Regions from separate parts of the Arthrobacter sp. Z1-15 genome, predicted to be linked through region 2. Evidence: riboswitches for the same ligand, from Rfam matches in the RefSeq annotation. Region 2 holds a riboswitch; the other holds the start of a gene.
The links. A riboswitch is a leader RNA that binds a small molecule or an ion and turns the genes downstream of it on or off. The one in region 2 is predicted to bind S-adenosylmethionine.
Positions count from the first base shown of each region.

Region 1: it holds a riboswitch for S-adenosylmethionine, as region 2 does, so the genes downstream of both, M1D40_RS03500 (ABC transporter substrate-binding protein) here and M1D40_RS15640 (hypothetical protein) in region 2, are expected to answer to the same signal.

Region 1 is NZ_CP096454.1:746,376-756,547, reverse strand. It holds gene M1D40_RS03525 (zinc ribbon domain-containing protein) at 1-1,235, opposite strand, end outside; gene M1D40_RS03520 (hypothetical protein) at 1,278-3,353, opposite strand; gene M1D40_RS03515 (excalibur calcium-binding domain-containing protein) at 3,655-4,032, opposite strand; gene M1D40_RS03510 (hypothetical protein) at 4,013-4,399, shown strand; gene M1D40_RS03505 (hypothetical protein) at 5,179-5,691, shown strand; SAM riboswitch class I at 5,821-5,909, shown strand; gene M1D40_RS03500 (ABC transporter substrate-binding protein) at 6,003-7,697, shown strand; gene M1D40_RS03495 (ABC transporter permease) at 7,700-8,659, shown strand; gene M1D40_RS03490 (ABC transporter permease) at 8,683-9,567, shown strand; gene M1D40_RS03485 (ABC transporter ATP-binding protein) at 9,582-10,172, shown strand, end outside.
Region 2 is NZ_CP096454.1:3,372,496-3,382,667, reverse strand. It holds gene M1D40_RS15670 (VOC family protein) at 1-249, opposite strand, end outside; gene M1D40_RS15665 (thiolase family protein) at 460-1,671, shown strand; gene M1D40_RS15660 (enoyl-CoA hydratase/isomerase family protein) at 1,672-2,427, shown strand; gene M1D40_RS15655 (3-hydroxyacyl-CoA dehydrogenase family protein) at 2,427-3,275, shown strand; gene M1D40_RS15650 (GyrI-like domain-containing protein) at 3,277-3,435, opposite strand; gene M1D40_RS15645 (tyrosine-protein phosphatase) at 3,693-4,427, shown strand; gene M1D40_RS15640 (hypothetical protein) at 4,384-4,767, opposite strand; SAM riboswitch class IV at 4,783-4,919, opposite strand; gene M1D40_RS15635 (LLM class flavin-dependent oxidoreductase) at 4,995-6,014, opposite strand; gene M1D40_RS15630 (RBBP9/YdeN family alpha/beta hydrolase) at 6,082-6,633, shown strand; gene M1D40_RS15625 (ATP-dependent DNA ligase) at 6,644-7,723, shown strand; gene M1D40_RS15620 (alpha/beta fold hydrolase) at 7,755-8,489, opposite strand; gene M1D40_RS15615 (helix-turn-helix transcriptional regulator) at 8,616-9,278, shown strand; gene M1D40_RS15610 (SGNH/GDSL hydrolase family protein) at 9,275-10,172, opposite strand, start outside.

The DNA of each region.
Region 1 (10,172 bases), 1.3 Mb from region 2:
CCGTCGGAGTAGTCGCTGGTGACTTCGGTGATCAGGCCGACCGCCGCACCGATGGTGAGGACGGCGCTGAACCCGGCGGCCAGGAGCAGCCACGGCTGCAGCCGGCTGCGGGGATCGGTCGGTGCCACGGCCGAGCCTTCAGTGAGGCGGGCAATGGACGGTGCGGAAACGGCCGCCCCGAAGGCCATCCAGAACATCAGGGAGAATCCGGGAGAGATGGAGTTGACGCTCAGGTTCAGCAGCGTCTGGTCTTCAAAGAGTGCCACCAGTGAAAGGAACGCAGCGCCGAAGGCCAGGACCAGGCCCGCTGAACGCCAACGGTCCGAACGCTTGTGAACCTGCAGTGCGATGAAGACCAGGACGGCTGCGCTGGCCAGGGCCATCACGGTGGCCAGGATTCCCCAGCCGGTGGTACCGGAACCGGCATCGCCCATGGCAACCCAGTAGCGGATGATCTGGACCAGGGCCACCGCGGCTGCCAGCGCCGCAATGCCGAAACTGACGTAAATCCAGCGCTGGTTGCGGGGCTCGTCAACGTTTCCGGGAGCAATTTCCCCGCGCCGCGGCTGGGCCGCCAGCACAGCTCCGGCCAGGCCGAAGGCCATGGCCGGACCGAGCGTGCCAAAGGAGCTCTGCTCAAAGGTTCGGGACGTGATCAGGTGCAGGGCTACGTAAACCAGCACCAAAAGGAAGTACGGAATGTTGGCCAGGAGCTTCAGGTCCTGGATCTTGCGGTAGCCGACGCTGGGCCCGAAGACGCCGGCGCGCCAGATGTAGCTGAGGCTCAGCGACAGCAGGCTGACCAGGGTGATCAGGATGACGTCCACGCGGGTGCCCGCACGGGATTCCTCGTAGGATCCGTAGCCGAAGACCGAATCGCCGTCGATCATCCAGACCATGAACAGCGAGATGATCAGCGCCAGGGCGGCAATGCCGTCCCGGAAATAGTCGCTCACCGGAATGCCGGCAAATGCCCCGTTGGACTTCTTTGGTGCTGCGGCCGGAGCCGGCTGCGTCTCCGAAGCGCCGCCGGCCGTGCCGTGCCCGTGTCCGCCCTGATGGACGGCACCGGCAGCAGCAAATTCAGGCTGCCGCAGGGCCTCCGCCCGGGTCGGCGCCCCGGCTGCGGAAGCCGCCGCCGTCGTCGTATCGCCGGATGGCGCCGGCGTACCGCAGCTGACGCAAAAGCGTGCTTCCGGTGCCAGCTGTTGTCCGCATTGAACGCAGAATTTCATAACACTTCCCTTTTGTGATGGATGTCGATTGCAGGCCGCGGCCTATTTACGAACAAATTCAAGTGAATAGCTGACGGACCCGTATTTGCCGCCCATGTCCAGCTCCAGCCCCATGGTCTGGGTTTCGGAATCTGCGGGGTAGGGAATGACCTGTTCGACGTCGGCCCCTGTGACCGGCACCTGGTACCGGTTTCCGTGGAGGGTGAGAATGAGGACTCCCGTGGAGTTCGAGCCGCTGGAATACAGATCGGTAATGGTGACGACTAGTTCAACGTTGTTGCCCTCGGGCACCTGCAGCTCAACTTCGTCGGTGGAGTTCCGGTTGTATTCGGTGTAGATGCTGCCGCTGTAGTCGTAGTCCGAGCCTTCAATCCGGGGCGGACTGACGTATTTCGAGACCTTCACCGCCTCCGAATACTGCACGCCGCTGCCTTCGTCGGCGAATTTCTCACTCCAGTCGTTGCCGGCAAAGATGACCAGTTTGTACTCGCCCGCCTCCAGCTCCGCGGGATCGGCGTTGCCGCCGAGCGTCACCAGCCGCGCTCCGCTTCCGGCCGGGTACACGTGGGCCCGGCCGTAATTGCCCAGGATCTCAAGGCGCTGCTTCTCCTGCAGCTTCACCGTTTTCACCGCGTAGCCGGCGGAGTTGAACGCCACGTCGGTTTCCTCGCCGATGGACAGTTCCCCCGAGGAGTCTTCGCTGCGGGCCAGGTCCATCAGCGCCAGCGCCTGTTCCCTGCTCAGTGACCGGACCCAGCCCACGGCCCAGTCTGCGGCGGAATCCAGCAGGCTGACCTTGTATTTGCCGTTCTCCTTGACCGTGGTGAGGCTCCACTCCGTTGAGGAGTTCAGCAGGCCCAGGCCGTCCGGTTCCGGAGAGCCGCCGTACCGCAGTCCGTAGCCGGAACCGTTGGAGCACATCTGTTCCTCGCCGTCCTCCATGACGCAGTTGGAGGTCAGGGTGAACCGGTCGCCGTACTCGTTTTCCACCGTGACCTTTTCCATCACGGCCTTGGTCCGGTTGCCGTCCTTTTCGCCGTCGCGGAAGGACACTTCGCCCAGGAGGAACTCGCCGCTGCCGGAGGAACCGCCCAGGAAACCGTCGATCAGCCCGCCGTAGTAATACAGGGCGTTGGCCTCATAGCTGGAAAGGTACGGAGCCAGCGGCATGACGCTGCCGCCGGAGACCAGCTGCGGAAGCACTGAAACGGCGTTGCGGGCGGCGTCGCCGGGGCTGTCGCTGCCCGGCGCCGGCTCACCCGGGACGTAGCCCCGGGAGCTGCTCGTGAACTGCTGGGAGAATTCCAGGCCGGAGTAGAGCGGGCTGATGTACCAGCGCCCGTCTGATTCCGTGGCCATCAGGGTCAGGCCCGAGTTGTTGACGCCCATGGAGGCAAAGGGGGTGGATTCATCGACGGCGTCCATATCCCCGCCGGCTTCGAAGGCGCTCCGGATGGCACCTGTGGTCTGCCCGGGATCAATCTGCACCCGCAGTTCTCCGCTGCTGAACTTGACCATGGCCAGGTGCTCATCAATTTCCGTCACAGCGGGCTGCGCGCCACCGAGGCTGATGTCGATGCCGTCCAGGGAAAGGTCCATCCCGTTCTCCCCGCCGGAATCGCCGTCGGAAACCTTCGCGAAAGCGTCTATGATGCCGTGGTCTTCGGCCTGCTCTTCGGCGGCTTCCCGGACACGCTGCAAGGCATCGCGTTCCTGCGGGGGCACCATGGTGAAAACGCCCACCAGGTCTTTGTCCTCCACGGCCTCGATCAGCTTCTCGGCGGCGGATTCGGCCGAACCGGCGCCGCCGCGGAGCATGTTCTGGACGTAGAAGTAGCCGCCAATGCCCGCTGCCGCCAGGGTCAGGAGCACGCCGGCGCTGATGATGACCCTGCGGCTGGGTTTCTTGAATCCGTCGGCGGTGTCGGCGGCGGCGGGACCGGCGGCGGCGGGACCGGCGGCGGGCGTCTGATGCCCGGTGACCGCTGCGGTCCCGGTCTCCCGGACAGCGGGCCCGCTCGGGGCGGCATCATCGCGGGGAACAGGTTCGCGGCATGAACCGCAGAATTTCCATTCCGGCTGGAGCTTGGCGCCGCAGGACATGCAGAAACTGGACAAAGTTTTTCCCCCGAAAAACAGGGGAATGCGAGTGTAGCTATCCCCCGATAAAACAACACTCTTACAGGGAGGAGCCTAGCATGCGGGTGCAGGAATAAATCCCTGCCAATAACGCTGCCAATTTACAGCGCCTTGCACTAATTAACCTTGTGCTCATTAAAGCCGTCGGCCGTTCCCGGAATTATCTGCTGCTTCATCCTGCAGCGGCAGTTCATCAGGGGACGGAAGGTGCGGTGAAGGAATAGGCTGGCCTGCCCCTTCACCGCACCCACGGCTGCTCCGGCCGTCGGCTCAGGGGCCGCTACTCGCAGCCGACGCCGTCGCCGTCCCGGTCCAGATGCGTGCCGTAGCCGGGGCTGCCGATGTAAACCGGCGCCGCTCCGGCGTTGCGGGCTGCCGTGCAGTTCGGGTAGTAGGCTGGCGCGGGCGGTGCAGGAGCCGGGGCAGGCGCGGGGGCCGGCACCGGAGCCGGGGCGGGAGGCTCCGGGGGAATGTACTGCTGCGCCGCCTGCTCATCGGCCAGGCGCTGGGCCTCAGCAGCCTGGGCATCGGCTAGCGCCTGGTCATCGGCGATACGCTGCGCTTCTGCTGCCTCTGCGGCTGCCCGCTCGTCAGCTTCCTTCTGGTCCGCTGCCGCCTGCCGGTCCGCGAGGATCCGGGTGGAACTGTCCTTGTCCATCCAGATCAAGGCGCCGTCGTCGTCCTCGGTGCAGACAAAGACCACCGATGTGCTGGACGAGAACGACGGCGTGGGAGTGCTGGTGGCCGAAGGCGAGGGGGACTTGGTGGGAACCCGCGACGCCGAGGCCGACGACGACGGCGTCGGGCTGGGGCTGGCCGCGGTCCTCACGGTCTCGGTCTTACCGGCTCCGAAGCACGGCTTACCGGCGACGACCGTGGAAGTCGCCGAAGGAGTCGGAGTCGGGGTTGCGCTCCTGGTTGCGGACGGGGAGGAGGAAGCCGCAGCAGGTTCCGCCTCTTCGGTTCCGCAACCCGCGACGGCCAGGACCACCGCTGTCAGGCCGGCAACCGCGAGAGCCCGCTGACGCCGATGCTGTTCCGATCTGCCGCCCTTGGCCGATTTTGGGCAGGACTGTATAGGTCGAAATAGCAAAGGATCCCCCGGGACGTTAGCAACATTTTTAGATGCAATTGCATCAGCCATAGAGTAACAGTGCCTGTGCAGGACGTTTGACCGTCATACAGTCCCGAACCTAGCCGCAGTGCCCGCTACCGCCGAGGGCCCTTTTTTACAGCCGCACGGTTTTACAGCCTCACGGTTTTACAGCCTCACGGTTTTACGGCCTCACGGTTTTACAGCCTCACGGTTTTACAGCCGCACGGTCCGAAAGCCCACCAGTTGGAAACGCCCGATCCGCAGCGTAAAGACCGGCCACTCCATCGCGGGCCCGCGGGCCCGCTCCGGCTTTGCCTTTCGCTCTCCGGTATCTCTTTCTCCGGTGTCTCTTGCCGCAGCGTCTCGTTCTCTGGCCACGCGCCGCGCCTCCCGCCACCTGCGTCTGGATTCGGCCTCCGCCAAGCGTTCGCGGTGCACGGCGCGGGCCAGGTCTATCGTCATTGCCATCTGCTTCTCCTCCGCTCGGGTTACTTCACGCTAGGTCCGAAAAAAGCGCGGGTGCAGCGGCGATGCGGACATGTCGGGTCCGTATCACCAGAAAAGGCTTACGGCTCGGCTGCCGCAGTTGTCAGGATCCTGAGGGCTAGCCGCTAACTGCCCGCCCGCAAGCCGGGAACGGGCCGCAGCCCTGTCCTCCGGTCAGCCCCGCCGGGTACCGTCGAAGAACGCTTCTTCCGGAGGTCTTGTATGGACTGGCTGGCAGTGTCCCTCCTGGCCCTCGCGGCGCTCGTTCTGGGAACCGCCGCCGGCTGGAGCATCCGGGCAGGCATTGACCGCCGCGACGAAAATGCGGCCCTGAACGCACTCATCACGGATCTGCACCTGAAGCGTCCGCTGGCCCCGATCGAACCGCAGGTGATCGAGGGCGCCGGCGACGAGGAACGCTGCCGCGCCACCGTGCTGGATGCACGCGAGCGCATGATCGAAACCCTCGCCCATCTGCGCAGCGGCTCCGCCAACACCGATGTGCTGATGCGCATGTCCACAGCCTGCACCCGCTACCTCCGTGATTCCTCCCGGGCGCCGGAGCGGTACCAGTTCGCACTGATGGAACTGCGCGAAACTATGGTCGACGGCGTGTTGCTGCTCAGCGACGCCGGCCGGCGCGTGCGCTACCGGGCACCCGGGGAACGGTCCGCCGCCAAGCCCGGCCGCACGCCGTCGCGCCGGCCGAACCGCCTGCTCCGCGGACGTTTATGACACCTGTGTGACGCAGGAAGAGACGCATGACGTCACGCTGCGGAGTTTGCGGCAACGCGGCGTCATTCTCTTGCCCGGACGGCCTCCGCCAAGCTTCCATGGTGGTGTCCGCTTCTCGAATCCGGACATTTCCCATCCAGAGCGGCTGAGAGACCTGGCTCGTTGACGCCGCAGCAACCACCCTTCGGGGCCGGTGCTCATGCCAGGACCGATGGACTCACTTCCCCGTTGGGCCCGAGCTGCAGAGCTGTGCAGCAGCGGCTCCTGCGTGCTCGAATGCCGTGTTCCTCGGTGCGACCCGAGAGGATCCCATGCACGACTCCCCCCGATCCCCCCGCATATTTGCGGCCCGCACCTCCCGCACCTCCCGCACCTCGGTTGCTTCCCGCACTCCCCTGCGGGTCGCGGCGCTCCTGGCCGCGGCGGCACTGACCCTGTCTGCCTGCGGATCCGGTTCCCAGACAGCAGGCACCAACGCCGCGGCCGGGACGTCCGGTGAACCGGTCGACGGCGGCACGCTGGTGTACGCCGAGGTCACCCCCATCAACAACTGGCAGACCCAGGCCGCGCGCTTTTACGAGAAGTCCAACGTGCTGAACTCGGTGCTGGACCGGCTGACCTACTTTGACCCGGAGAAGGGTGAGCTGGTTCCCTGGATCGCCTCGGCCTTCTCGGCCAACGCCGACAGCACCGAATTCACCTTCACCATCCGCCCCGGCGTCACGTTCAGCGACGGCACCCCGCTCGACGCCGCGGCGGTGAAGGCCAACCTGGACAGCTTTGGCCTGGGCCTTCCCGCCGCCCAGATCCAGCCGAACGTGGACTTCGCCGGCTACCAAACCAGCGAAGTAACCGGCACGGACCAGGTGGTGGTCACGTTGAACGCCCCGAACTCCAACTTCCTGCGCGCCACCTCCTCCGTCACTGCCGGACTCGTCTCCCCGGCCACGTTGCAGAAGGACGCGGCCGGGCAGTCGGCCATCTCGTCCATTTCCGGCTCCGGGCCCTTCGTCTACGAATCCGAAAAGCCCGATGAGGAAGTCGTGCTCGCCAAGCGGGACGGCTACGCCTGGGCTCCGGACGGGGCGGAGAACCCGGGCGAGGCCCACCTGGACAAGGTGGTCATCAAATACCTGCCCGAGGTCGCGCACCGCGCCGGCGCCGTGCAGTCCGGCCAGGTAGATCTGGTCCGCGGTCTGCAGCCGGTGGACGAGGCGGCGCTGGCATCCAGCGGCAACCAGGTGCTCGCGGCCGACGGCGTGGACCTCACGGTGAACATGGCCGCCGTGCGGACCGGCAGCGGAAAGCTGGCCGATCCCGCCGTACGGCAGGCCCTGCAGGCGGGCATCGACCGGCAGACCATCAAGGACACGGTGCTCTCCGAGAGCTACACGCTGGCGGCGTCGGTCCTGAACCATCAGGCCCCCGGCTTCGTGGACCTGAGCGCTGACCTGGCCTACAACCCGGAGGAAGCCCGGCAGCTGCTGGACGACGCCGGCTGGCAGGAAGGCAGCGACGGCATCCGCGAGAAGGACGGCGAGAAACTCGAGGTCACCGTCACCAGCTCCAACAACTCAGTGGTCATCAAACCGGCCTTCGAACTGATCGAGCAGCAGTGGCGGGAGATCGGCGTGCAGCTGAACAACCGTGCCGGAGACAACACCTTCCTCACCACGGCCATGCCCGATCCGAAGGTGGAGTTCTTCGGCACCCGCCAGTTCATCTACGGCGGACTCGGTCCCATCTTCGAACCGGCCAACAACACCATGACGCACACGTCGGACCCGGAGCTGAACGCCCTGTTCGCCGCCGAGCGTGCCGCGGCCCCGGGCCCGGAACGGGACGAGGTCCTGGCGGCGGAACAGCAGGCGCTCGTGGTGGACAAGGCCTTCTCCCTGGTCCTCTGGGACGAAGTCCAGGTTTACGGCGCGCACCGCAACACCCACATTGACTTCACCTCCGGCACGGCGCCCATCTTCCAGAGCGCCTGGAAAGCGGACGGCTAAGCATGGCCCGCTATCTGGCACACCGGATCGGGCAGGCCCTGCTGGTGGTCTGGCTCGCCTACACCCTGATTTTCCTCGCCGTGCAGCTGCTGCCCAGTGATCCGGTCACCATCTTCCTGACCTCCGACTCCGCGGTGGACCAGGCCGCGATCGACACCATGAAAGCCCAGTACGGCTACGACCAGCCGCTGCTCATCCAGTACCTGGCGCAGCTGGCAGCGCTGCTGGGCGGCGACGTCGGCTACTCCCTAACCTCGGGCGAACCGGTGACCGAGCGCATCGGCGGAGCCCTCGGTTCCACCCTCGCGCTGGCCGGCTCGGCGCTGGCGGCCGCCGTCGTCATTGCCCTGGCCGTGGTCGCGGCGGCCACCCTGGCACCGTGGCCGGTGCTGCGGCGGACCCTGGCGAACCTGCCGCCGCTGTTTTCCGCCGTACCGGTGTTCTGGCTGGGGCTCGTGCTCCTGGAACTGCTCTCCATCCGGCTGGGCCTGCTGTCGCTGTTCCCCGACGGGTCCTTCCTGTCCCTCGCCGTCCCGGTGCTCGTGCTCGCCGTCCATGTCTCGGCGCCCATGGCGCAGGTGCTGCTCAAGAGCGTGGAGCAGGTTTACCGGCAGCCGTTCATTGACGTGCTCCGGGCCAAAGGCGCTTCTCCGGCCTGGATCTTCTGCCGGCACGCGCTTCAGAACGCCGCCGGACCCGCCCTGTCCATCCTGGGCATCACCGTGGGCACGCTGTTCGCCGGATCCGTCATCACTGAAACCGTGTTTGCCCGCGCCGGCCTCGGCTCGGTGGTCCTGCAAGCGGTCACCACCCAGGACGTGCCCCTGGTCCAGGGCCTGGTGCTGCTCACGGCCACGGTGTTTGTGGCCGTCAACCTCCTCGTGGATCTGCTGCATCCCCTGCTGGATCCGCGCATCCTCAAAGACGCCAGGCAGGGTTCAGCCCCCGCTTTGGCCTCCTGACACCGCTCTCCCGAGGACTTCCCATGACTTTGCTTTCCCCTTCCGCAGCACCCGGCGACGTTGCGCCCGGTGCAACAGACCCGCCCGCCGCACCGGCACGACGACGGCGGCCGGGCTTCCGTCCCGCCCTCGCCCTGACCCTGCTGCCGGTGCTGCTGATCGCCGCTGCGGCGCTCTTTCCCGGGCTCTTCACCGGACAGGATCCGATCAGCGGGATCCCGCAGGAGAAGTTCCAGGCCCCCACTTTCGAGCACTGGTTCGGCACCGACCACCTGGGCCGGGACGTGTTTGCCCGCGTGGTGCACGGAACGTCGCAGACCTTCCTGACCGCCGGCCTGGCCGTGCTGATCGGACTCGTGGCCGGAACCGGAATCGGAGTCCTCGCTGCCACCGGCGGACGCGCCGCTGACGCCGTCACCATGCGTCTGGTCGATGTCCTGCTCGCCGTTCCGGGCTTCCTGATCGCGCTGATCATCGTCACGGCGTCCGCCCCGGGCCCGGTGTCCCTGGGCCTTGGAGTGGGCATCGCCGCCATCGCCTCCTTCGCCCGGGTGGTCCGGGCCGAGGTCCTGCGGGTGCGGAACCTGGAGTTTGTCGAGGCTGCCTTCCTCACCGGCGGCACCTACTGGACTGTGCTGCGCCGGCACCTGCTGCCCAACGCCGCCGGCCCGGTGCTCTCACTCGTCGCCGTGGATTTGGGTGCAGCCATCCTCGTGGTCTCGTCGCTGGGCTTCCTCGGCTTCGGCGCACCTCCGCCCGAGCCTGAATGGGGGCTGCTGATTGCCGAGGGCCGCCAGTATCTGGGCACCGCCTGGTGGATGACCACCCTGCCCGGCCTCGTCATTGTCGCCGCCGTGGTCCTGCTGGCCGCCCTCGGCCGGCAGCTGCTCAAGAGCTTCCGGTTCTGAGAAAGGAATCCCGCATGAACTCCTCCACAGGACCATCTTCCCTCCCGTCCGCCGCTGACTCTCCTGCGCGGTCCCTGCTCTCGGTGCGCGGCCTGACCATCGAGTACGGCCGCGCCCTTTCCCGCTCCGGCAACGCTGCCGCCCCTGCGGCTGCCGGCGTCGACCTCGAGGTGAACCGCGGCGAAGTGGTCGCAATCGTCGGCGAATCCGGGTCCGGAAAATCCACTCTGGCCAAGGCCATCATCGGGCTGCTACCGGATACCGGGCGCATCACCGCCGGGACCATCACCCTCGACGGCCAGGACCTGACCGGACTTGCCGACGGCGGCTTCCGGCGGCTGCGCGGCCGCCGGATCGGCCTGGTTCCCCAGGATCCCGGAGCCTCCCTGGACCCGGTGAAAACGATCGGCTCCCAGGTTGCCGAGATCTTCCGCCTGCACCCCGAGGCCGTACCCCGCGGAAAACGGCTCACCCGGGCGGAACTGCGCGGGGAGGTTATCCGGCTGCTGGAACTCGTCGGCATCGACCGCCCGGAAGAACGCATGCGCCAGTATCCGCATGAACTCTCCGGCGGGCTGAAGCAGCGGGTCCTCATCGCCATCGCC
Region 2 (10,172 bases):
CTGGAACAGGATGCGCAGGCGTTCGGGGGAGTGCGCTTCGCTCTCCCGGCAGATGGCGGCACCGTCGCGCCATCTGCGCTGCCCGTTGTGTTCGACCACATCGTCCGGACCGATGGCTCCCTGTTCCAGCAGCGAATCAATGAACGCCTGGTCCAGGGGTTCAAGGACCCAGCCCAGGGTTTCGGCCCACCAGTCAGCCTGGGAATGGGCATCCGCGCAGTCAACACAAATCTGAATATTGAAGGTCATGATCAGGAGCTAACCAGAGGGAACCCTTCGGCGGCCCGGTACTGCGGTCAGCTGCTGTCCGCAGGGGCAGCTTGTTACGGTGTCTCCCTGCGCAGACATTGACCGGAGTGCGCCAACATGAGATTGTTTACAGAACGAACGTTCAGTAATTGGCGCGCCTTGCACACACAGCAGGCAACACAGCAACACAGACGGTGGGAGCAGACGGACATGGCTGAAGCATTTCTCGTGGGCGGAGTACGGACTCCGGTAGGCCGCTACGGCGGCGGGCTCTCAAGCGTCCGTCCCGATGACCTCGCAGCACTGACGCTGCAGGAACTGGTGGCCCGCGAGGGACTGGACCCCGCCGTCGTCGACGAAGTGATCCTGGGCAACGCCAACGGTGCCGGCGAGGAGAACCGCAACGTTGCGCGCATGGCTGCCCTGCTGGCGGGCTTCCCCTCGGACGTTCCCGGCATTACCGTGAACCGGCTGTGCGCCTCGGGCCTCTCCGCGATCATCATGGCCTCGCACATGATCAAGTCCGGTGCCGCGGACATCGTCATTGCCGGCGGCACCGAGTCCATGAGCCGTGCCCCCTGGGTCACTGAGAAGCCCACCAAGGCCTTCGCCAAGCCGGGGGATACCTTCGACACCTCCATCGGCTGGCGCTTCGTCAATGAACGCTTCACCTCGGGAGAGCTCTCTCGCGACGGCAAGATGACCTACTCGATGCCGGAAACCGCGGAGGAACTCGCCGCGGTGGACGGCATTTCCCGCGAAGACGCCGACGCCTTCGCCGTCCGCTCGCACGAGAACGCCATCGCCGCCATCGCTGCCGGGCGCTTCAAGGATGAAATTGTTCCGGTCACGGTTCCCGGCCGCAAGGGCGACACCGTGGTGGACGCCGACGAGGGCCCGCGCGAGGGCACCACCGCCGAGGTCCTGGCCAAGCTGCGTCCGGTGGTCAAGCCGGGCGGCATCGTCACCGCCGGAAACGCCAGTTCGCTGAATGACGGAGCATCCGCTGTCATCGTCGCTTCGGAGCGGGCCATCCGCGAATACGGACTCACCGCCCGTGCCCGGATTGTCGACGGCGCTTCCGCCGGAGTTCCGCCGGAAATCATGGGCATCGGCCCCGTCCCGGCCACTCAGAAGGTGCTCGCCCGCAGCGGCGTAAAGCTCGCCGACGTCGGGGCTTTTGAACTGAACGAAGCCTTCGCCACCCAGTCACTGGCCTGCATCCGCCGGCTCGGCGTGAACGAGGACATCGTGAACAACGACGGCGGTGCTATTGCCCTGGGCCATCCGCTCGGCTCATCCGGCTCACGGATTGCCATCACGCTGCTGAACCGGATGGAACGCGAGGGCGCTTCCCGCGGCATCGCCACCATGTGCGTAGGCGTGGGCCAGGGTACGGCCATGCTCATCGAGGCCGTCTAAGTGGGCGCTGACTACAGGTCGTTCACCACGCTGCAGGTCACCGAGGGCGAAGGGCGGATCACCGCCGTCCTGAACCGGCCCGAGGTCCGCAACGCCATCGACCAGGCCATGGTCGATGAGCTGCACCAGCTGTGCGCGGAGCTGGAGGAAAACCCCCGGATCCTGATCCTGGCCGGCAGCAGCGGCGTGTTTGCCTCCGGAGCGGACATCGCCCAGCTCCGTGAACGCCGCCGCGACGACGCCCTGCGCGGCATCAACTCCAGCGTTTTTGCCCGGATCGCCAAGCTGCCGATGCCCGTCATCGCAGCCCTGGACGGCTATGCCCTGGGCGGGGGAGCGGAACTGGCCTTCGCCGCCGACTTCCGCATCGGCACCCCGCGGCTGAAGATCGGCAACCCGGAAACCTCCCTCGGCATTCTGGCCGCCGCCGGCGCCACCTGGCGGCTTAAGGAGCTCGTGGGGGAGCCGCTGGCCAAGGAAATCCTCCTCGCCGGGCGGATCCTCACCGGCGACGAGGCACTGGCAGTGCGCCTGGTCACCGAGCTGGCGGACCCCGAGCAGCTGCTCAACGCCGCCCACGCCCTGGCCGACCGCATTGCCCGCCAGGACCCGCTGGCGGTACGGATTACAAAGGCCGTGTTTGCGGCTCCGGCAGAGGCCCACCCCGTTATTGACACCCTGGCCCAGGGGATTCTGTTCGAATCCGAGGCCAAATTCGACCGCATGGCAGCATTCCTCGAGAGGAAGAAAAAATAATGGCAGTTCCCTCCACGGTAGGAGTTCTCGGCGGCGGACGGATGGGCGCGGGCATCGCCCACGCCTTCTGCACGGCGGGGGCCGGTGTGGTGGTGGTGGAGCGCGACGATGACGCCGCCTCCGCCGCCTACGACCGGGTTGCCGCCAACCTGGCCAAAAGCGTGGAGCGGGGAACGGTTACCGAATCCCTCGAGGACCTTACCGCCCGCCTCTCCGTCTCCACCGACTACGCCGACTTCGCCCGCTGCGGACTCGTGGTCGAGGCCGTGCCCGAGGACTTCAGCCTCAAGGCCGCAGCCCTGGCCGCCGTGGAGGAACAGCTGGCTCCCGGCGCCTGGCTGGCCTCCAATACCTCCTCGCTGTCCATCGCCGAACTGGCCGGAAAACTCGAGCGCCCGGACCGCTTCTGCGGCCTGCACTTCTTCAACCCGGTGCCGGCCTCCGAACTGATCGAGGTGGTGCTCGGGCCGCAGACCTCCGCGGAGCTGGCCGACACCGCCCGGACCTGGGTGCAGGACCTGGGGAAAACACCCGTCGTCGTTCAGGATGCCCCCGGCTTTGCCAGCTCGCGGCTCGGAGTGGCCATAGCCCTGGAGGCCATGCGGATGGTGGAGGACGGCGTCGCGTCGGCCGAGGACATCGACGCCGCCATGGTGCTGGGCTACAAGCACCCCACCGGCCCGCTGCGGACCACCGACATAGTGGGCCTGGACGTCCGGCTGGGCATTGCCGAGTACCTGGCCTCCACGCTGGGGCCCCGGTTCGAGCCGCCGCAGATCCTGAGGGACAAAGTGGCCCGCGGCGAGCTCGGCCGAAAATCCGGCAGGGGCTTCTTCGACTGGCAGTGAGTCAGGCGCGGGTGACCGGCTGCTGCAGTTCGGTCACCCAATCCGACTGGTCCTCGGACACCGCACGCATGTACAGCTCCCGGCAGGGACCGGAAGGCGCAAATCCGCGGGCAATAATCTCGGCGTGGAGAGCCTGCCAGCTCTCGGCGATGCGGTCCATGGCCCCGAGATGCACCCCGCAGAGCGGGCTGGTCGGACACCACCGCGGTGCGGGCGGCAAGACGAACGGCGGGAAGGGATTTCTGGACAACTTCGATCGGTGACATGGCACGTTCCTTTTCGATGAGGGGAGCCTGCATTCCACACCGATGAGCCTAGGGCAGCCGTGCGCTGTTCCTCCTCGACCTCGCGCCGGACACACCTCACGCCTCCGACCCAGTGGAAGCATCCCCGCCGGACTCGGCCTAGGGTGGAAGCATGGACAACCGCACTGACCGCGGCGTGGAGTGGGAGGGCGCCGCCAATGCCCGCGACCTCGGCGGCATTCCCCTTGCCGGCGGCGGGAAGGTGGCGCCGGGCCGGATTTTCCGGATGGGCCGCTCGGAATGGCTGACGGAGAACGGCTGGCGGCAGGCATACGACGACGGCGTGCGCACCGTCGTCGACCTGCGCAACGACTCCGAGATCGGCCGCCGGGGTACCGATCCGGAGGTGGCGCCGTCGGCGGCCCGGGACATTGTGTTCCTGAACCGGCCCACCCAGGAGGCGAGGGATCCGGAGTTCACCGCCTTGACCGGCCCCTACATGGACTCGCCGCGCTTCTACCGGGAAAACCTGCGCCGCTGGCCGCAGAAGATCGCCGCCGTCATGCGTGCCGTAGCCGAGGCCCGCGACGGTGCCGTCGTCATGCATTGTTCCGCCGGCCGGGACCGCACCGGCCTGATCGCCATGCTGGCGCTGGCGCTGGCCGGTGCGGAACCCGAAGCCATTGCCGAGGACTACGAGCAGGCGGTCCGCGGCATCAACGCCTTCCACGCCACCCAGCTGCACCCGCGGGAAAAACCGCTCACCGAGGACCAGCTCCGGGAGCGGGCGGCCGACAGCCGGAAGGAACTGCTCCGCGCCCTGGACGGTTTTGACGCGGAACAGTACCTGCTCTCAGCGGGACTTAGCCTTGACGAGATCGCGCGGCTTCGGCGTCGCCTGCGCTGACCCGGTTACAGGGAAGCACCCTTTCCGGCGTCGCCAAGTAGAAAAAAGAACGCTTGGCCGCAGTGACGAAGCCGCCGGGAACCAGCAGCGACGAATGCCGTGCGCACCACTGCGCCTGCCCGTCCGAACCGGCCAGGGCCTGCGCCAGGGCCGGCAGGTCGTGGAACCACATCAGCTGCTGCTGACCGTCCACCACCAGCTGGATCAGGTCCAGGTCGAGATCAACGTACGCCTGCGCGTCCACCCAGTCATCGAAGCCGGCCAGCAGTTTGGCATGGATGAGATGAACGTTGTGGCCGGGCTTGAAACTGGTGCAGCGGGCGTCACTGGAAATGCTCACAGTGTTTTCCTTTACGGTTTGTCCTTGCCTGCGCCGGGCGGCGGCAGACCGCTTCGTCATCCGAACCACCCGCCGAACAGTGGGGTTGGTGTGAGGCCAGTCGGAGCTTTTCCGGCCGGAACTTGTCCGGCCGTCGGCCACCTCTCGTGAAGCTGACACAACACTAGCGCACGCCGCCGACACTGGGAACCGTCCGCCGTCGTGCGTTCTGCATCCATGGCGGGGAGTCAGCGCCAGCCGGCTGCCGGAGCCACATGCTTCACGATGTTTTCCAGCAGCTGCGTGTTGTACTCCACGCCCAGTTGATTGGGCACGGTGACCAGGACCGTGTCCGCGTCCTGCACCGCGGCATCCGCGGCGAGCTGTTCAGCGATCACATCCGGTTCGCCGATGTAGCTCTTGCCGAAGCGGGCCAAACCGCCGTCCAGCGTTCCCACCTGGTCGCGGGTGTCGGCCAGGGCGCGCAGGCCAAAGTACCGCCGGTCCTCATCGGTGACCAGCGGAATGACGCTGCGGCTCACGGAGACCCGGGGTGTGCCCTCGTGTCCGGAATCGGCCCAGGCGGAGCGGAACAGCGCTATTTGCTCGGCCTGCAGCTGGTCGAAGGGCACGCCGGTGTCCTCGGTCAGCAGGGTGGAGCTCATCAGGTTCATGCCCTGCTGTCCGGTCCATTTGGCCGTGGCGCGGGTGCCGGAACCCCACCAGATCCGGTTGCTGAGTCCGGGGGACTGCGGCTCTACGGCAAGGGTTCCGGAGGTGCCGGTCATGACCGGATCGGCTGCCGCCAGCCCGGCGCCGGCGATGGCTGCGCGGAACACGAGGGTGTGTTTGCGCGCTTCATCGGCGTCGGTGCTGCCGTCGGCCGGAACATATCCGAACGCCTCGTAGCCGCGCAGGGCCGGCTCGGGTGATCCCCGGCTCAGGCCCAGCTGCAGCCGTCCGCCGCTGATCAGGTCCGCCGCAGCTGCTTCCTCAGCCATGTAGAGGGGGTTTTCATAGCGCATGTCGATCACTGCGGTGCCCAGTTCCAGCGTGCTGGTGCGTGCGGCCATGGCGGAGAGCAGCGGGAACGGCGCGGCGAACTGCGGGGCGAAATGGTGCACCCGCAGGTAGGCTCCGTTCACGCCCAGTTCCTCCGCTGCGACCGCCAGATCGATAGTCTGCAGCAGGGCGTCCCGGGCTGTGCGCACGAAAGATCCTTCTACATCCCGGTAATGTCCAAAGGACAGGAAACCGATGTTCTTCATGTTCAGGCACAGCGCCGGTTTTCGCAGAGATATTCCCCGGATAATTCCCCAGAAGCGAGGCAAACGCATGCACCTGACCATGGTTCCCGGGATCGGCGGATCCAACAACGCGCACTGGCAGAGCCTGTGGCAGGACGGCGGGCCGGAGATGTCCCGGATTTCGCCGTCGTCGTGGGATGACCCGAACCTGGAAAACTGGCTGGACGCGCTCGACGACGCCGCCGGCAGCCGCGAAGGCGACACCATCCTGGTGGCTCACAGCCTGGGGTGTCTGGCGTCCGCCGAATGGCTGCTGCGCAATCCCGGCGGGGCCCGGGGCGTGCTCCTGGTGGCGCCGCCGGACCCGGCCGAACCGGCGTTTCCCGACACCGCAGGCTCCTTCCGGGACCCGAGGCTTCAGCCGCTTCCGGTGCCGGGGCTCCTGGTGGCGAGTGAAAATGATCCGTACTGCACCCTGCCGGGAGCACGGCTTCTGGCCGGTGCGTGGGGTGTGCCTCTGGTGGATGCCGGGGCTTTGGCCCACATCAATGATGAGAGCGGGATAGGGGACTGGCAGCAGGGGCGGGACCTGCTCACCGCGTTCGCTGCGGGTCTGGGCACGGCCGTCTTCTCCGGGTAAGAATGGGCCCATGAAACTTCCGGACCTGCCGCCCGTGGCCCCCATGCTGGCCAAAGCCGTCACCGCCCTGCCCGAGGGGGAGTACTCCTACGAGCCGAAGTGGGACGGCTTCCGCTCCATCATCTTCCGGGACGGAGATGATCTGGAGATCGGCAGCCGCAATGAAAAACCGATGACCCGCTACTTTCCCGAACTCGTTCAGGCATTGAAGGACAACCTGCCGGAGCGCTGCGTGGTGGACGGCGAAATTATCCTGATCAGCGCCTCCGGTGAACGGCTGGATTTTGAAGTGCTGCAGCAGCGCATCCATCCCGCGGCCAGCCGGGTGAAGCTCCTCGCAGAGCAGACCCCGGCGGCCTTCGCCGCCTTTGACCTGCTGGCACTGGATGACACCAGTTACCTTGAGCGGCCGTACGCCGAACGCCGGGCAGCGCTGGAAGAGGCTCTGGCGGAAGCGAAGGCGCCGGTGTACCTGACGGCTGCCACCACCGATCCGGAGACCGCGCAGCGCTGGTTCGGCGAGTTTGAGGGCGCCGGACTGGACGGCATCGTGGCCAAGCCGCTGAACGATCCCTATCAGCCCGGCAAGCGGACCATGGCCAAGTTCAAGCACGAGCGGACTGCGGACTGCGTGCTGGCCGGCTACCGGGTGCATAAGAGCGGGCCGGATGCGGTGGGCTCGCTGCTGCTGGGAATCTATAACGACGACGGCGAACTCACCAACGTGGGCGTCGCGGGAGCCTTCACGATGGCCCGGCGGAAGGAGCTGTTCTCCGAACTCCAGCCGCTGATCAGCGACTCCGCGGACCACCCCTGGACGGCGGACAAGCAGGACGCCGGAACCCGGACGCCGCGGAACTCGGAGGGCAGCCGCTGGAGCGGGAACAAGGACCTGTCCTTTGTGCCGCTGCGGCCCGAACGCGTGGTGGAGGTCAAGTACGACCACATGGAAGGCGAACGCTTCCGTCATACCGCCCAGTTCCTGCGCTGGCGTCCGGACCGCACTCCCGAGTCCTGCACCTACGGCCAGCTCGAGGAACCGGTGAAATTCGACCTGGCCGAGGTGCTGACGGTTCCCGCCGACGCCTAGGCGTACTTGCCCCGCGCGGTGTGCGTGCTGTTCAGCTGAGCCGGGAAGCCGCTGTTTGTATGGCCTCGGCGAGGTCGCGCGGGCGGCTCCACATGGGCCAGTGCCCCGTCGGGAGGTCGACGACGTCGAGGTGCTCGATGTTGGTGACTTCGGCAAACACGGCATGGCCTGCGCGGGCCAGCTCCATCACCTGCGCGCCCGGGATTGAGCAGCAGACCAGGGTGGTGCGGACCTTGCGGCGGGCATCGTTCATGAGCTCGACTGGCTGGCGAAGCACAGGGCCGGGCTGAGGCACGGCCCGGGCGCGGAATCGCTCGAGGGCCTCTGCGCTCAAGCCTTCGAGGCTCGCCTGCTGTGCGAGGACGTCGAAGGACGGCAGCGGAAGCCCCTCCACCCCGTCGGGGAAGTCCGGGGCAAAGGCGCTGCCCGCCGACACCGGGCCCGAGTCAACCCACACTACCCGTTGAACAAGCCCCGGGTGCCGGTCAAGGACAAGGCTGACGGGGAAGTTCGCCCCGCTGTGGGCGACGATGACCGCGGGCTGGCCTTCGGAGACCCCGAGCCGGGCGAAGACTTCCAGGACCGCTGCAACCTGGTCATCGAGAGTCTTAGCCGCACGGTGCGGATCGTCGCCGTCGAGTCCGGGCAGTGTCACGGCGACTGAGTGGCTGGCAGTCAGATGATCAAGGACTTCATCCCACGCCCAAGCGCCCAGCCAGTGGCCGGCGATGAGAACGATGGCGGGATTGCTCGTAGTAGTTGTCATGTCACTACATTCGTAGGCAATGCGGGCAGCGGTATGTCACTATTTGTGGCATGGATTTAAAGCGCACTGAACAGTGATGCGGACTCAACAGTGAAGCGGGCAGAACGGCTCCATGCCCTGTCCGAGATGCTGCGCCGGAACGGATCACGGGGCTGCTCCGCCGAGCGGCTGGCTGGAGAGTTCGGCGTGTCAGTACGCACAGTCAAGCGGGACCTCGCCGCGCTGGAGAACAGCGGCGCGCCCGTATGGTCGCGCCCGGGCCCGGGCGGCGGCTACGGACTGGCCGCAGGCGCGTCCCTGCCGCCTGTCAGCCTGTCCCCGGCCCAAGCCGTGGCGCTCATGGCGGCCGTGTCCGCTGCACCCGATGCCCCCTACGCCGATCTGGCAGCAGCCGGCATCCAGAAGATCCTGGACGTCCTCGATCCCAAAACCCGGGCAAGAGCCGAAGAGCTGGCCGGCCGCGTCTGGGTCAATCCAATTGCGTCCTCGTCACGCATCGTCAGGTCTGCGCTGGAGGAGGCGATGGCCGAGCAGCGGGTAGTCCGTATTTGCTACACATCGAGAGACGGGACCACGACAACCCGCGACGTCGAACCCGTGCTGTTCGCCTCGACGAACGGTCAGTGGTACTTGATTGGGTGGTGCCTGCTGCGAAACGCAATGCGATGGTTCACCGTGTCGCGCATCGAGCGGGCCAGCGTAACCAACACGGCGTGCAGCGGCCATGCCGTCCACGAGGTCGGAGAGCCTCCGCCGAATGCCAGGCCGGTGCACGGCCGTGCGCGCTAGCCCCGGCCGCCGCGGCAGCCTCCGCCGTGCCGATCAGGGTTCAGCAGCTCAACGGACTCCGTGATGGCCGCGAAGTAGCCCTCCCGGTATCCCGCGGCGTTGGGATGCAGGGAAAAGGGTTCGTTCAGGGAAAGGATCCAGGGATCGGCGGAACCGATGCCATGGCCGGCAAACACCTCGGTGACATCCACGAAGGTGCCGTCCTCGCCAACCTGTGCGGCGACCACGGCATTGAGCGCGTCGGTGCCGGCGTTGAACAGGTTCTGCGCCTCAACGCTCAAAGCTCCCGGAACGGTCCCTTCGAACAGGTGCGGATAACCGGCCACCACGAGTTCGGCCCGCGGTGCGGCCTCCCGGATAGCGGCAAAGCTGGCCTGCAGCTGGGGCACGACGGCGGTTTCGGCGTAGCTCTGCGCCGCGGCTATTGCGGGAGCGCAGGTTTCCGGCAGCTCCGCTCCGAGGCAGGCAGCGACGACGGACCCGAACTGCACGTCATTGCCTCCAATCGTGACGGTGACCAGATCGGTCTGCCGGTTCAGCAGATTGGCTGAGACAGCGGTGGAAATCTGCTCGGGCAGGTCCACGGGCCCGGCTGGAGGAGCAGGTTCTGTGGTGAGGGCCGTGGCGCCGCCGCAGGCCTGGAAGCTGTCCAGTTCCACGCGCGGAAGGGCATCCAGCAGCGTGGGATAGCCCTCGGCGGTGCGGCCGCAGGTGTCCAGCACCGGTCCGCCGCCGAAACCCGACGCGTAGGAATCCCCGAAGGCAACGTAATCCACGGTGCGGCCCTTGCCGTGCCCGCCGCCCCCGTTGCCGTTGCCGTGACCGCCGCCGTGCCCGTTGCCGTGACCGCCGCCGTGCCCGCCGCCCCTTCCGCCGTCGATGCCGTGTCCGGAC